2 linked regions of the Saccharibacillus brassicae genome follow. The main gene of each other region encodes a partner of the protein of the gene in region 2 in a complex. Links are inferred from orthologs where the notes say so. Each region holds a gene or a part of one and is shown on either strand. Other genes may lie near its edges.

Region 1 (5,655 bases), 920 kb from region 2 along the record:
CCGCCTGTCGAACCCGGACGGCCTCCGCCGCCGGAACGGCCGCCTTTGTTCGGCCGTTCGTTGCCGTTGCGCGAGAACGTAGCCGTCTCGCCGCCGTAGCCGCCCGTGCCGGAACCGAAGGCAAATTTGCCTTTGCCCGGTTCGCGCGCGCCTTCCGGCGCGCCTGCCCCGCTCGCTGCGCCCGCGGAACTGCCCGCTGCGCCGTTCGAGCCGTCAGGGCGGCCCGGACGGGCACCGCCGCGTCCGCCCGAAGCCGGCGGACGACTGCCCCGCTCGCCGGCTTCGCCCGGCGAGCCGTTGTACGCATCTGCGCCGCCCTGGCCGGCTTCGATCTGAATGCCGCCTGTGCGCGCAGGCTTGCGCGGCTCGGAACCGGCTTCGCCTCTCGGAGCGCCCTGACCCGCGCCTGCGCCCGTACCGCCGTCTCCGGTCGGCACGCCGCCGAAGGTCCAGCCGCCATCCTGGCCGCCTTTGCCTTGGCGTGGCTGTGCGCCTGCGCCGGCTTCGCCGCTGCCGGTTGCTTCCGGCACGCCGCCGCCTTTGCGTCTGCGCTTGCCGCCGCCCGGAGCGCCGGCTTCGTCGCCCGCACCCGGTACTTGCGCCGCAGGCGCGATCACCGTCGTGCCTTCAGGCAGGGCGGCACCGCCGCCTTTGCCTTTGCGCTTGCGGGTACGCTTGCTTTTGGTCGGAGCGCCGGCTTCCGCCGTGCCGCTGCCGGCCGCCGCAGGTGCGGTGCCCGCCGCCGGAGCGGAAGCTGCCGCTCCGTTCGGACGGAAGACATCGCCCTGCTTTTTGCCTTTTTTCTTGCCTTTGCCTTTATCTTTGCCGAACTTTTCTTTGCCGGTCTTGTCGCCGCGTCCGCCTCTTGGCGCGCCGCTCGGCGCACCGTCGCCGCGGCCTCCACGGCCGCCGCGGAACGCGCTCTTTTTCATATCCACCAGCTCGAAATCGATCGTATGCTCTTCCATGCTGACCTTGGACACGCGGATCTCGACCAGGTCGCCGATGCGGAAGATGCGCGACGTGCGCTCGCCGACCAGCGTCAGGCGGGACTCGTCGTAGTGGTAATAATCGTCGGTCAGGTTGCTGATATGGATCAGGCCTTCGATCGTGTTCTCAAGCTCCACGAACAGACCGAAGCTCGTTACGCTGCCGATCACGCCTTCGAACGTCTCGCCGACTTTGTCCAGCATGTACTCGGCTTTTTTGAGCTGGGCCGTATCGCGCTCCGCATCGACCGCCACGCGCTCGCGAATCGACGACTGCTGCGCGATGTCCGGCATGCGGATATTGAGGTATTCCTCGCGCGACTGCGACAGCTTGCCGCCGTGGTCCAGCACTTCCCCGATCACCCGGTGGATGACCAAATCGGGATAGCGGCGGATCGGCGACGTAAAGTGCGTATAATATTCGGCCGCCAGGCCGAAGTGGCCGAGATTGGCCGAATCGTATTTCGCCTGCTTCATCGAGCGCAGCAGCAGCGTGCTGATCGCTTTTTGCTCCGGCGTATCCTGCACTTCTTCCAGCAGCGATTGCAGCTCGCTCGGCTGGATGGTGCCTCCGCGCGTGCCTTTGACCTGATAGCCCAGATTGGCGGCGAAGGCCGCGAACAATTCCAGACGCTCCTGATCCGGGTCTTCGTGGATGCGGTACAGGAACGGAACTTTGGCTTTGCTGAAATGCTCCGCCACCGTCTCGTTCGCCGCCAGCATGAACTCTTCGATGATACGTTCGGCAATCGAGCGCTCGCGCGTCACGATGTCGATCGCTTTGCCCTGGTCGTCGAGCAGCACTTTGGCTTCTTCGAAGTCGAAATCGACCGCGCCGCGCTTCATGCGGCGTCCGTTCAGCTTGAGCGCCAGCTCCTGCATCGTGCGGAACGTGTCGGCCAGATAGCCGTAGCGCTCCTGCAGTTCCGGATCTTCTTCTTCGAGCATGCGGCGCACGTTTTTGTACGTCATGCGCTCGACCGTCTTGATCACGCTTTTGAAAATATCGTAGCGAACCAGCTTCATCGACGCGTCGAATTCCATCTCGCACGACAGCGTCAGACGGTCCACGCGCGGATTCAGACTGCAGATGCCGTTGGACAGGCGCGGCGGCAGCATCGGAATGACCCGGTCCACCAAATACACGCTGCTGCCCCGGTTATACGCTTCCTGATCGAGCTGGGAGTTTTCTTTGACATAATAGCCGACGTCCGCGATATGCACGCCGAGTACGTAGTTGCCGTTCTCAAGGCGTTCCACGTTGACCGCGTCGTCCAGGTCTTTGGCGTCTTCGCCGTCGATCGTGACGATCTGCTTGCCGCGCAGGTCGCGCCGGCCCTGGCTGTTGATCTCTTCGTCGGAGATCGTCTCCGGCGCCTGCTCCGCTTCTTCGAGCACTTCGTCCGGGAAAGACTCCGGCAGCTGGTGCTTGCGGATGATCGACAGGATGTCGACGCCCGGGTCGCTGTTATAGCCCAGCACTTCGATAACTTCGCCCTGGGCCGCCGCGCGGCCTTCCGGGTAGGCGATAATGCTCACGACGACCTTCTGGCCGTTCAGCGCGCTTCCGGACCGTCCGGCCGGGATAAAGATGTCGCGCGTGATGCGCTTGTCGTCCGGAAGCACGAAGCCGAACGATTCCTCGTCCTGGTACGTGCCGACGATCTGCGTCACGGCGCGCTTGACGACCCGCACCACTTCGCCTTCCATGCGTCCGTTCGAAGAACGGCGCGACGCGATGCGAATCAGCACCGTATCGCCGTTCATCGCGCTCAGCATGTCGTTCGCGTTAATGTATACGTCCGCGTGTTCGCGATCCTCGGGAATCAGGAAACCGAAGCCCTTGGCATGCGTTTGCAAACGTCCGCGCAGCAAATCCATACGTTCCGGTACGCCATAGCACTGGGTACGCGTCAGTACGATCTTGCCTTCTTCTTCAAGTCCGTTGAGCATGTTCATAAACTCCCGAAACTGTTCCGCATCGTCGATGCCGAAATGTTGCTCCAGTTCCTGGTGCGTCATCGGCTTGTAGGCGCTCTCGCGCATAAAGCCCAGCAGCATATCTTCCGTTATCATGGTTATCACCTCAAAATGGCTCCGGCTGCCTACAGACCGCCCGATCGGCTGCAGATCGCGAATGCTCGATTTTTTCTTCTACATTCTCTATTATACGTTAAAAGTACCCGCGCTGGCGCATGCTTAATCCTTGCTTGCTTTTTCGTACGCATTTATTTGAATATATACAAAAAAAAGCCCTCGTCTCCCTTGAATCCAAGGATCAACGAAGGCTTCCCGGGCAGTCCAACCGCCCCGATCGCCGGGTTAGTTGGTCAGAGCCGTAGTCAACAACGCCATGATTACGAATCCGGCACCCAGTACGACGGTCGTGCGCTCAAGCACCAAGTCCATGCCGCGAGCTTTGCTTTTGCCGAACAGATGCTCCGCACCGCCGGAAATTGCGCCGGCCAAGCCTGCGCTTTTGCCTTTTTGCAGCAGTACGACCGTGATCACACCGACAGCAAAGATCAAGAGAACTACCTTCAGAAAGATTTCCATGTCGTTTAACCTCCTAAGCGTAAGCCGCGTATCCTGTATCGATTGAATCAGAGTTTCTAAAATGGAAAACAGCATTTTTAGTCTACCATAGTTCTCGGTATTTGACAATCGACCAAGGGCAGACCGGATGCGGAAAAGAATGGGCGATCCCTGCAAGCGGACATTAAGAAGCCGCGCGGCGGCTGGATCTCCCGCGGCGCGGCTTCGGTTCATTTGACGGTATGGGGACGTACGGCCCTGACAAGCTCGCGCTTAACGGCGCTGCTCTTTGGCTTGAACCGTACGGTCGGTCCAGAGAATGTATCCCGCGGATACGGCCGTAAGGACCAGAATGGCCATGATGATCATGGCATCCGACATGCTTTTTCCTCCTCTGCTGATGTGGCTCCGGTGTGACGTGTGAGAATGGCCTGGTTTTCGAAAGATGCGAAAAAGGTCACCTCTCCTGCTCTGCTTACGAGGTTAGCTGACGGATTGGGACGCAAGAGTCGCCCCGCCTGCCGCAGATCCGGCGTACCGGAGAGCGTCAGGCTTCACCCCATGAGCGCCTGCGCGGCGTCTCGATCGGTTCCCCCGTTTTTATCGAAAAATTCAGCAGTCTAATCTGGGTCTTCGTGTTCGAGTGACGAATCTCATCATCCTTTCCGAAAAGTGGGCGGCATGCCGGAACGTTCGATGTGCCAAGCTTCGAAAGTCCGGGAAGAAGCGGCAATTTTCCCGCGCCTCGCGCGGTGATATGCTGCTTTTATGAACCGTATCTTAACCCCTTCTGACACCTCGTGTAAAGGATGAACCTGAGCGTTTTTTGCGGGTTTGGGCGTTAAAAGCTGACATTGGAATCTCCCACGAAGCCGGATCTTTCCTTTTCGCGGAAAACCTCCCGTTTGCTCGATTTAGCTCTGAAAATGCGGCTGAAAAAGCAGCCTGCGGCACTTTGCCGGAGCTTGATGGGCCGTTTAGGTCGAAAAGCGGATTTTGTTACCGTTTTCATATGCGGAAACGAAGTCGTTTTGTGCATCCTGCCCGGCCTTGCGGGACGTTCGTTCGGAGCGGGATTTGCCCTGCGCGGGCGCGAGAAAAAAGCCTGAGACGAGTCGCAGGCTTCGAAGATCGGAAAGGCGGATCGCAAGTCCGCGCAGCTTCCGTGAAGGCTCCGACCGTACGCGGCGGGAGCTTTTTATTGATTCTTTCGGGTTCTTTTCCTATTCAAATCTCAAAGCATTACGCCGTTCAAAATTGCCCACGCGCGCTCAAGCTTGGCCTGATAGGCCGGATCGTCCGCGGAGTTCATGAACCGCACGCGCCCGCTTCCGCCGCCGGCCAGCCCGCGCTCTTCGAGAACGCGCGCCACTCTCCGCACCGTGCCGGCGCTTCCGTCGATGACCCGGATATGCGGCGGCAGAATCTGTTCCAGCAGCTCCGCATAATACGGGTAATGCGTGCAGCCGAGCACCAGCGTGCCGTAGCGGCTTAGGTCGAACCGGTCGAATTTGCGCAAAAAGTAAGGACCGAGCTCGGCCGGATCAAACTTCAGCGCTTCGCAGTATTCCACGAGTTCCGGCATCGGCAGCGAATCGACGATCCCCAGATCGTCCACGCGCGACACCAGATCCCGGTATTTGGCCTGGCTGAGCGTCAGTTCGGTCGCCAGCACCAGCACGCGCCGCCCGCTCGCCCCGTTCATCTCGACGGCCGGCTTGACCGCCGGTTCCATCCCGATCACGGGCACGTCGTAGGTGCGCCGCAGCTCGGTCGCCGCTACGCTGGTCGCCGTATTGCACGCGATGACGAGTGCTTTGACGCTTTGGCCCAAAATGCGCTCCGCCGCTTCGCAGACGTATTCCGTCACCTGTTCTTTGGTCTTCGGCCCGTAAGGGACATGCAGCGTATCCGCGAAAAAAATAAAGTCCTCGTTCGGAAGGCTGCGGGCCGCTTCGCGCATCACGGTCAGCCCTCCGATCCCCGAGTCAAAAAAAGCGATGCTCATGCTGCTTCCCCTGCCGTTTCGTTGATTTGGTCTCATTGGTGGAGCCTCGTCGGTCGAGTCTCTTCAGCCTCTTATTATAGCCCTCCCCGCAGGGAAACGCCATGAAAAGCCGCCTGCTCGGCG
Region 2 (5,855 bases):
TTGATCGGAAATTCGCCCTACCGGGTAGGTCCAGGCGGAATCGCCGTGATAACCGCGGTACTGCGCGCCGATATCGAAAGTGACGATATCGCCTTCCCGAAGCTTGCGCTCGCTGGGGAATCCGTGAACCAGCTGGTCGTTGACCGACGCACATATGCTGGCCGGAAAACCATTATAGCCTTTGAAAGACGGCACCGCATCCTGGCTGCGGATGGTTGCGTCGGCCAGCGCATCAAGTTCGGCCGTCGTAACGCCCGGCTTGATCGCTTTCTCCAACACACGGTGAGTCTCAGCCACAATCCGTCCCGCTTCTCTCATAAAGCCGAGCTCCGTTTCGGACTTGCAAATGATCATTACAGTTAACCTCGCAGTACGGATAGGATACCTTCCGATACCGTACCGATCTCCTGGTCTCCGTCGATCTGCCGCAGCAAGCCTTTGTTTGCATAGTAATCGATCAGAGGCGCCGTTTTGCTTGCATATTCCTCAAGCCGCGTGCGTACGCTCTCTTCATTGTCATCCGGACGCTGGTAAAGTTCGCCACCGTCTTTGTCACACACGCCTTCCTGCTTCGGCGGGTTGAAGATTACATGATAGGTCGTTCCGCAAGTTCTGCAGATCCGACGACCCGTAATCCGGACAAGAAGCTTCTCCGGATCGACATTCAGATTGATAACATGATCAAGCTTACGGCCAGACTCGAGCAAAAGTGTATCCAAAGCTTCGGCCTGCAGCAGAGTTCTCGGAAATCCGTCGAGCAAGAAACCTTTTTCGCAATCCGGCTGACTCAGCCGTTCGCGGACGATACCGTTCGTTACGTCATCCGGTACGAGCAGCCCTTGATCGATGTATTCTTTGGCTTTGACCCCGATTGGGGTTCCCTCTTTGATCGCCAGGCGAAAAGCATCGCCCGTCGAAATATGAGGAAGACCGAATGCATCGACAATGACCTGTGCCTGTGTTCCTTTACCTGCCCCGGGAGGCCCCATGAATAGAATGTTCACGTCATGTCAACTCCTTACGTCTAACCCATGCCTAACCGCACAAAAGGCGCCGGGCGAGCGCATGGAGTCGGACCCGTCCGGAACCTGAGCTATTTATTGATAAAACCTTTATAGTGCCGTTTAATCAGCTGACTTTCAATCGTCTTCATCGTATCCAGCGCAACCCCGACGACGATCAGCAGCGAAGTGCCGCCGATTTGAACCGATTGGGGAAGACCGGAGAGCGAACCGAACGCGATCGGCAGCAGGGAAATGACTGTCAAGAATACCGCACCGGTCACGGTGAGACGCGACATCACGCGAGTGATGTACTTCTCGGTCGCTTTACCCGGACGAACTCCTGGGATGTAACCTCCGTTTTTCTTCATGTTCTCCGCCATCTGCTGCGGATTGATCTGCACGAAGGTGTAGAAGAACGTGAAACCGATGATCATGAGCGCGTAAAGCGCCATGCCAAGCGGTTGACTGTAGTTCAAGTTGTTTTGCACCCAAGCTGCCCAGGCATAGCCCGACCAGAAGTTTGCGAGAATAACCGGGAACTGCAGCAGAGAAACGGCGAAGATAACCGGGATGACACCCGCAGCGTTGACTTTCAACGGAATGTGAGTGTTTTGACCGCCGTACATTTTATTGCCGACTACCCGCTTCGCATATTGGACCGGAACTTTCCGGATCCCCTGCTGAATAAAGATAACACCGACAATAATCAGGATCAAGACCAGAACGATAATCACGGTTTTCATCGCGTTCAAGAACGTTTGACCGTCCACGATGAAATCGGATTGAGCCGTCGTCGAGATATACCCCGGAATGTTTGCGACGATCCCGGCAAAGATGAGAATCGAGATCCCGTTGCCGATGCCCTTTTCCGTGATCTGCTCGCCCATCCACATCAAGAGGGATGTACCGGCAGTCAGGACGATCGCAATCAGGATATAATCGACGGTCGTAGCGTTCGGAATCATCTCCGCATTATAAATGCGGTTGAATCCGATCGCCGTGGCGAACGCCTGAACCAAACCCAGAACTATGGTGCCGTATCGAGTGATCTGCGCCAGCTTTTTCTTACCGTGTTCACCTTGTTTGGACCACTCGGTGAATTTCGGAATGACATCCATCGACAGCAGCTGCACGATGATCGATGCCGTAACGTACGGATAGATACTGAGGGCGAAGATCGAGAACTGCATGAGCGCCCCTCCGGAGAAGGTGTTCAGCAGTCCCATCAACTGGCTGCCGGCTTCGTTAGCCGACTGAAGCACGTCCGTGTTGACTCCCGGAACGGGAATGAACGTACCGATACGGTAGATCACCAGAACCATCAGCGTAAACAGGATTCGTTTACGGAGGTCGTCGACCCGCCATATATTCTTCAGGGTGTTGAACATTAGATCACCTCGGTTTTACCGCCGGCAGCCTCGATTTTCTCCACCGCAGATTGAGAGAACTTGTTTGCTTTGACAGTCAATTTCACCGTCACATCGCCATTGCCAAGGATCTTGATACCGCTCTTGGCATCTTTGACGATACCTTGTTCCTTAAGCAGCTCAGGAGTGATTTCGGTGTTTTCTGCAAAGTTGTTCAGTTCTTCGATGTTGACGATGGCGTATTCTTTGCGGGTCGGGTTAACGAATCCGCGTTTTGGCAGACGACGGTACAATGGGTTCTGACCGCCTTCGAAACCTGGACGAACACCGCCGCCGGAGCGGGAGTTTTGGCCTTTGTGACCGCGTCCGGCTGTTTTACCCGTACCGCTACTCGTACCGCGACCGATGCGTTTCCGCTCTTTTTTGGAACCTGGAGCAGGAGAAAGCTCATGTAACTTCATCGTTCGTTGCACCTCCTTGATTCATTCTATTAATTCGCTCCTTGCGGAGCGATGGATTTAAGCTTCGATTTCTTTTACGGAAACCAAGTGCTTGACTTGGTTGACCATACCGCGAATCGCAGCGTTGTCGTTTTGAACGACGACTTGATTCGTTTTACGCAGTCCGAGCGTGTTGACGGTCGTGCGTTGGTTTTTCGGACGTCCGATCAGGCTGCGTACGAGGGTAATTTCCAATTTAGCCATTGTTGTTCCCTCCTTAGCCTCTCAGTTCTTCGACGGATTTGCCGCGAAGCTTTGCCACATCTTCGGCACGCTTCAAACGGGACAATCCTTCCAAAGTCGCGTTGACCATGTTCATGGAGTTCGAAGAACCCAGGGATTTTGTCAAGATGTCGCCTACGCCTGCCAGTTCCAGTACTGCACGTACAGGACCGCCGGCGATGACTCCGGTACCTTCGGATGCCGGTTTCAGCAGTACGCTGCCCGCTCCGAATTTACCCGTTACCAGGTGAGTGATTGTTGTTCCGACGAGAGGAACGTGGATCAGGTTTTTCTTGGCATCTTCGATACCTTTACGGATCGCATCCGGAACTTCTCCGGCTTTGCCGATTCCTGCTCCAACGTTGCCTTGGCCGTCGCCCACGACAACCAGTGCGCTAAAGCTAAAGCGGCGTCCGCCCTTTACAACTTTAGCTACGCGGTTGATGTGTACAACGCGCTCCGTCAGTTCTCCTACAGTGCTCATATCTACACGCAAGTCGTTAACCTCCTTTTTTCGTTTTAGAATTCCAGTCCGGCTTCGCGGGCTGCGTCGGCCAGTGCTTGAATCCGTCCATGGTAGAGGTATCCTCCGCGGTCGAAGACGACAACGGCATGACCTTTTTCCTTAGCGCGGTTTGCAACCAGTGTGCCAACTTTGGCAGCAGCTTCAACGTTGCCGCCGTTTGTGATTTCGCTTTTCAGCTCTTTGTCCATAGTCGATGCGGAAACGATGGTTACACCGTTTACGTCGTCGATCAGTTGGGCATAGATGTGCTTTTCCGAACGGTATACGTTCAGACGAGGGCGCTCAACCGTACCTTGAATTTTCTTGCGTACACGCAAGTGTCTTTTCAAGCGAGCTTTATTTTTATCACCTTTGGTAATCATGAGTACTTTCACTCCTTCCCAATCTGCCTATTAAGCAGCTTTACATGAGCAAGCTATGGTTGTGGATAAGGTTAAAGGCAACGGTTTATTTCTTCTTACCGGCTTTACCTTCTTTACGGATGATGCGTTCGCCTTCGTACTTGATCCCTTTGCCTTTATACGGCTCAGGTTCGCGTACTTTACGGATTTGAGCAGCATAAGCGCCTACGCGCTCTTTGTCAATTCCGCGAACGATGATTTTCGTGTTCGAAGGAACTTCGAACTCGATTCCCGATTCCGGCGTGATTTCGACCGGGTGGGAGTAGCCTACGTTCAAGACGATTTTTTCTCCGGACTTGCTGGCACGGTATCCGACCCCGACCAGTTCAAGCGACTTGGAGAAACCTTCCGTTACACCACTTACCATGTTGCTGACAACGCTGCGGGTCGTTCCGTGAAGGGAACGATGCTCTTTGTTGTCGGAAGGACGTTCTACCGTAATTGTGTTAGCTTCCACCGTTACTTTCATATCTCTATGAAGTTCACGAGTGAGAGTACCTTTAGGGCCTTTGACCGTAATCGCCGTGTTATTCAGCGTTACTTCAACACCGCCCGGTACTTCGATTGGTTTGCGACCAATACGCGACATATTTGTTGCACCTCCTTGTGTTCTGACGTGATTACCAAACGTAGCAGATTACTTCGCCGCCAGCTTTCGCTTGACGAGCTTCTTTGTCGGTCATAACTCCCTTGGACGTGGAGATAATCGCGATACCCAGGCCGCCCAGTACGCGAGGAACTTCGTTGCTCTTCGTGTACACGCGCAGACCAGGCTTACTGATTCTTTTCAGACCAGTAATAACGCGTTCGTTGTTTTGACCGTATTTCAGGAAAATACGAATCATGCCTTGTTTGTTATCCTGTACGAATTCCGCGTCGCGGATAAAACCTTCGCGTTTCAGGATCTCGGCAATTTGCTTTTTCATCGCGGAAGCCGGCATTTCGACTTTCTCGTGACGCACCACGTTCGCGTTGCGAATGCGTGTAAGCATATCTGCAATCGGATCGGACATAGTCATAATGTGTGAACCTCCTTCCTTGTTATGCGGTAATTACCAGCTTGCTTTTTTAACGCCAGGGATCTGGCCTTTATGAGCCAATTCGCGGAAGCAAATACGGCAGATCTTGAACTTTTGTAACACCGAGTGTGGACGACCGCAACGTTCGCAGCGCGTGTAAGCACGCACTTTGAATTTTGGTGTACGTTGCTGTTTAACTTTCATCGAAGTTTTTGCCACTTTAGCCTGACACCTCCTGGATAGTTTCGGAAGAACAGGGTCATGGATCATGGCCCTAGATACTGGCCGATATTATTTTGCGAAAGGCATTCCGAGACCTGCGAGCAGCTCGCGGCCTTCTTCGTCCGTTTTCGCCGTAGTTACGATGACGATATCCATACCGCGGACTTTGTCCACTTGATCGTATTGGATTTCTGGGAAGATAAGCTGTTCTTTCAGACCCAGTGTGTAGTTGCCGCGGCCGTCGAAGGCTTTGTTGGATACACCCTGGAAGTCACGTACGCGCGGAAGCGCAACGTTGAACAGTTTGTCGAGGAACTGGTACATACGCTCGCCGCGCAGTGTAACCTTCGTTCCGATCGGCATGTCTTCACGCAGTTTGAAACCTGCGATCGACTTTTTAGCACGAGTGATAACAGGCTTTTGACCTGCGATCTGCTCAAGTTCGGCTACGGCAGTGTCCAGAACCTTGGAGTTGGATACGGCTTCGCCGACACCCATGTTGATGACAACTTTCTCCAGCTTAGGAACTTGCATTACCGATGTATAGTTGAACTTCTGCATCAAAGCAGGAGTGCTTTCGTTCAAATAACGTTC

The links.
Region 1: the proteins of secY (region 2) and secG are in contact, whole or in part, in a crystal structure (PDB 5AWW), measured with the Thermus thermophilus proteins. The link is inferred for Saccharibacillus brassicae from one-to-one orthologs. Residues at the interface, in WP_096411648.1 of Thermus thermophilus: Leu14, Gln16, Arg17, Phe20, Ile34, Pro35, Pro37, Ile72, Arg108, Arg109, Asn112, Gln113, Arg116, Ile117, Ile120, Pro145, Gly146, Trp147, Phe152, Phe155, Val156, Val159, Thr160, Val162, Ala163, Gly164, Ala166, Leu167, Trp170, Glu173; in WP_223903268.1 of Thermus thermophilus: Tyr5, Ile9, Tyr12, Leu13, Ala16, Leu19, Val20, Val23, Leu24, Gln26, Glu27, Pro28, Gln30, Gly31, Ala32, Asp34, Leu35, Met36, Gly37, Gly38, Ser39, Ala40, Asp41, Leu42, Phe43, Ala45, Arg46, Val48, Tyr53, Thr56.

Annotation. Positions count from the first base shown.
Region 1 is NZ_CP041217.1:2,725,268-2,730,922, reverse strand. What follows is about bases 1,929-4,718. They hold secG (preprotein translocase subunit SecG), read right to left. Parts: upstream 3,546-4,718; coding sequence 3,312-3,545; downstream 1,929-3,311. Other genes in these bases: rnr (ribonuclease R), read right to left, coding at 1,929-3,065. Outside these bases: more of rnr, read right to left, coding at 1-1,928; murI (glutamate racemase), read right to left, coding at 4,759-5,532; FFV09_RS24485 (aminoglycoside adenylyltransferase domain-containing protein), read right to left, coding at 5,607-5,655. UniProt on the Bacillus subtilis protein: Involved in protein export. Participates in an early event of protein translocation.
Region 2 is NZ_CP041217.1:1,800,978-1,806,832, forward strand. What follows is about bases 244-3,233. They hold secY (preprotein translocase subunit SecY), read right to left. Parts: upstream 2,393-3,233; coding sequence 1,094-2,392; downstream 244-1,093. Other genes in these bases: map (type I methionyl aminopeptidase), read right to left, coding at 244-354; FFV09_RS07595 (adenylate kinase), read right to left, coding at 360-1,004; rplO (50S ribosomal protein L15), read right to left, coding at 2,392-2,832; rpmD (50S ribosomal protein L30), read right to left, coding at 2,890-3,075; rpsE (30S ribosomal protein S5), read right to left, coding at 3,089-3,233. Outside these bases: more of map, read right to left, coding at 1-243; more of rpsE, read right to left, coding at 3,234-3,589; rplR (50S ribosomal protein L18), read right to left, coding at 3,613-3,981; rplF (50S ribosomal protein L6), read right to left, coding at 4,067-4,609; rpsH (30S ribosomal protein S8), read right to left, coding at 4,641-5,039; FFV09_RS07635 (type Z 30S ribosomal protein S14), read right to left, coding at 5,073-5,258; rplE (50S ribosomal protein L5), read right to left, coding at 5,331-5,855. UniProt on the Bacillus subtilis protein: The central subunit of the protein translocation channel SecYEG. Consists of two halves formed by TMs 1-5 and 6-10.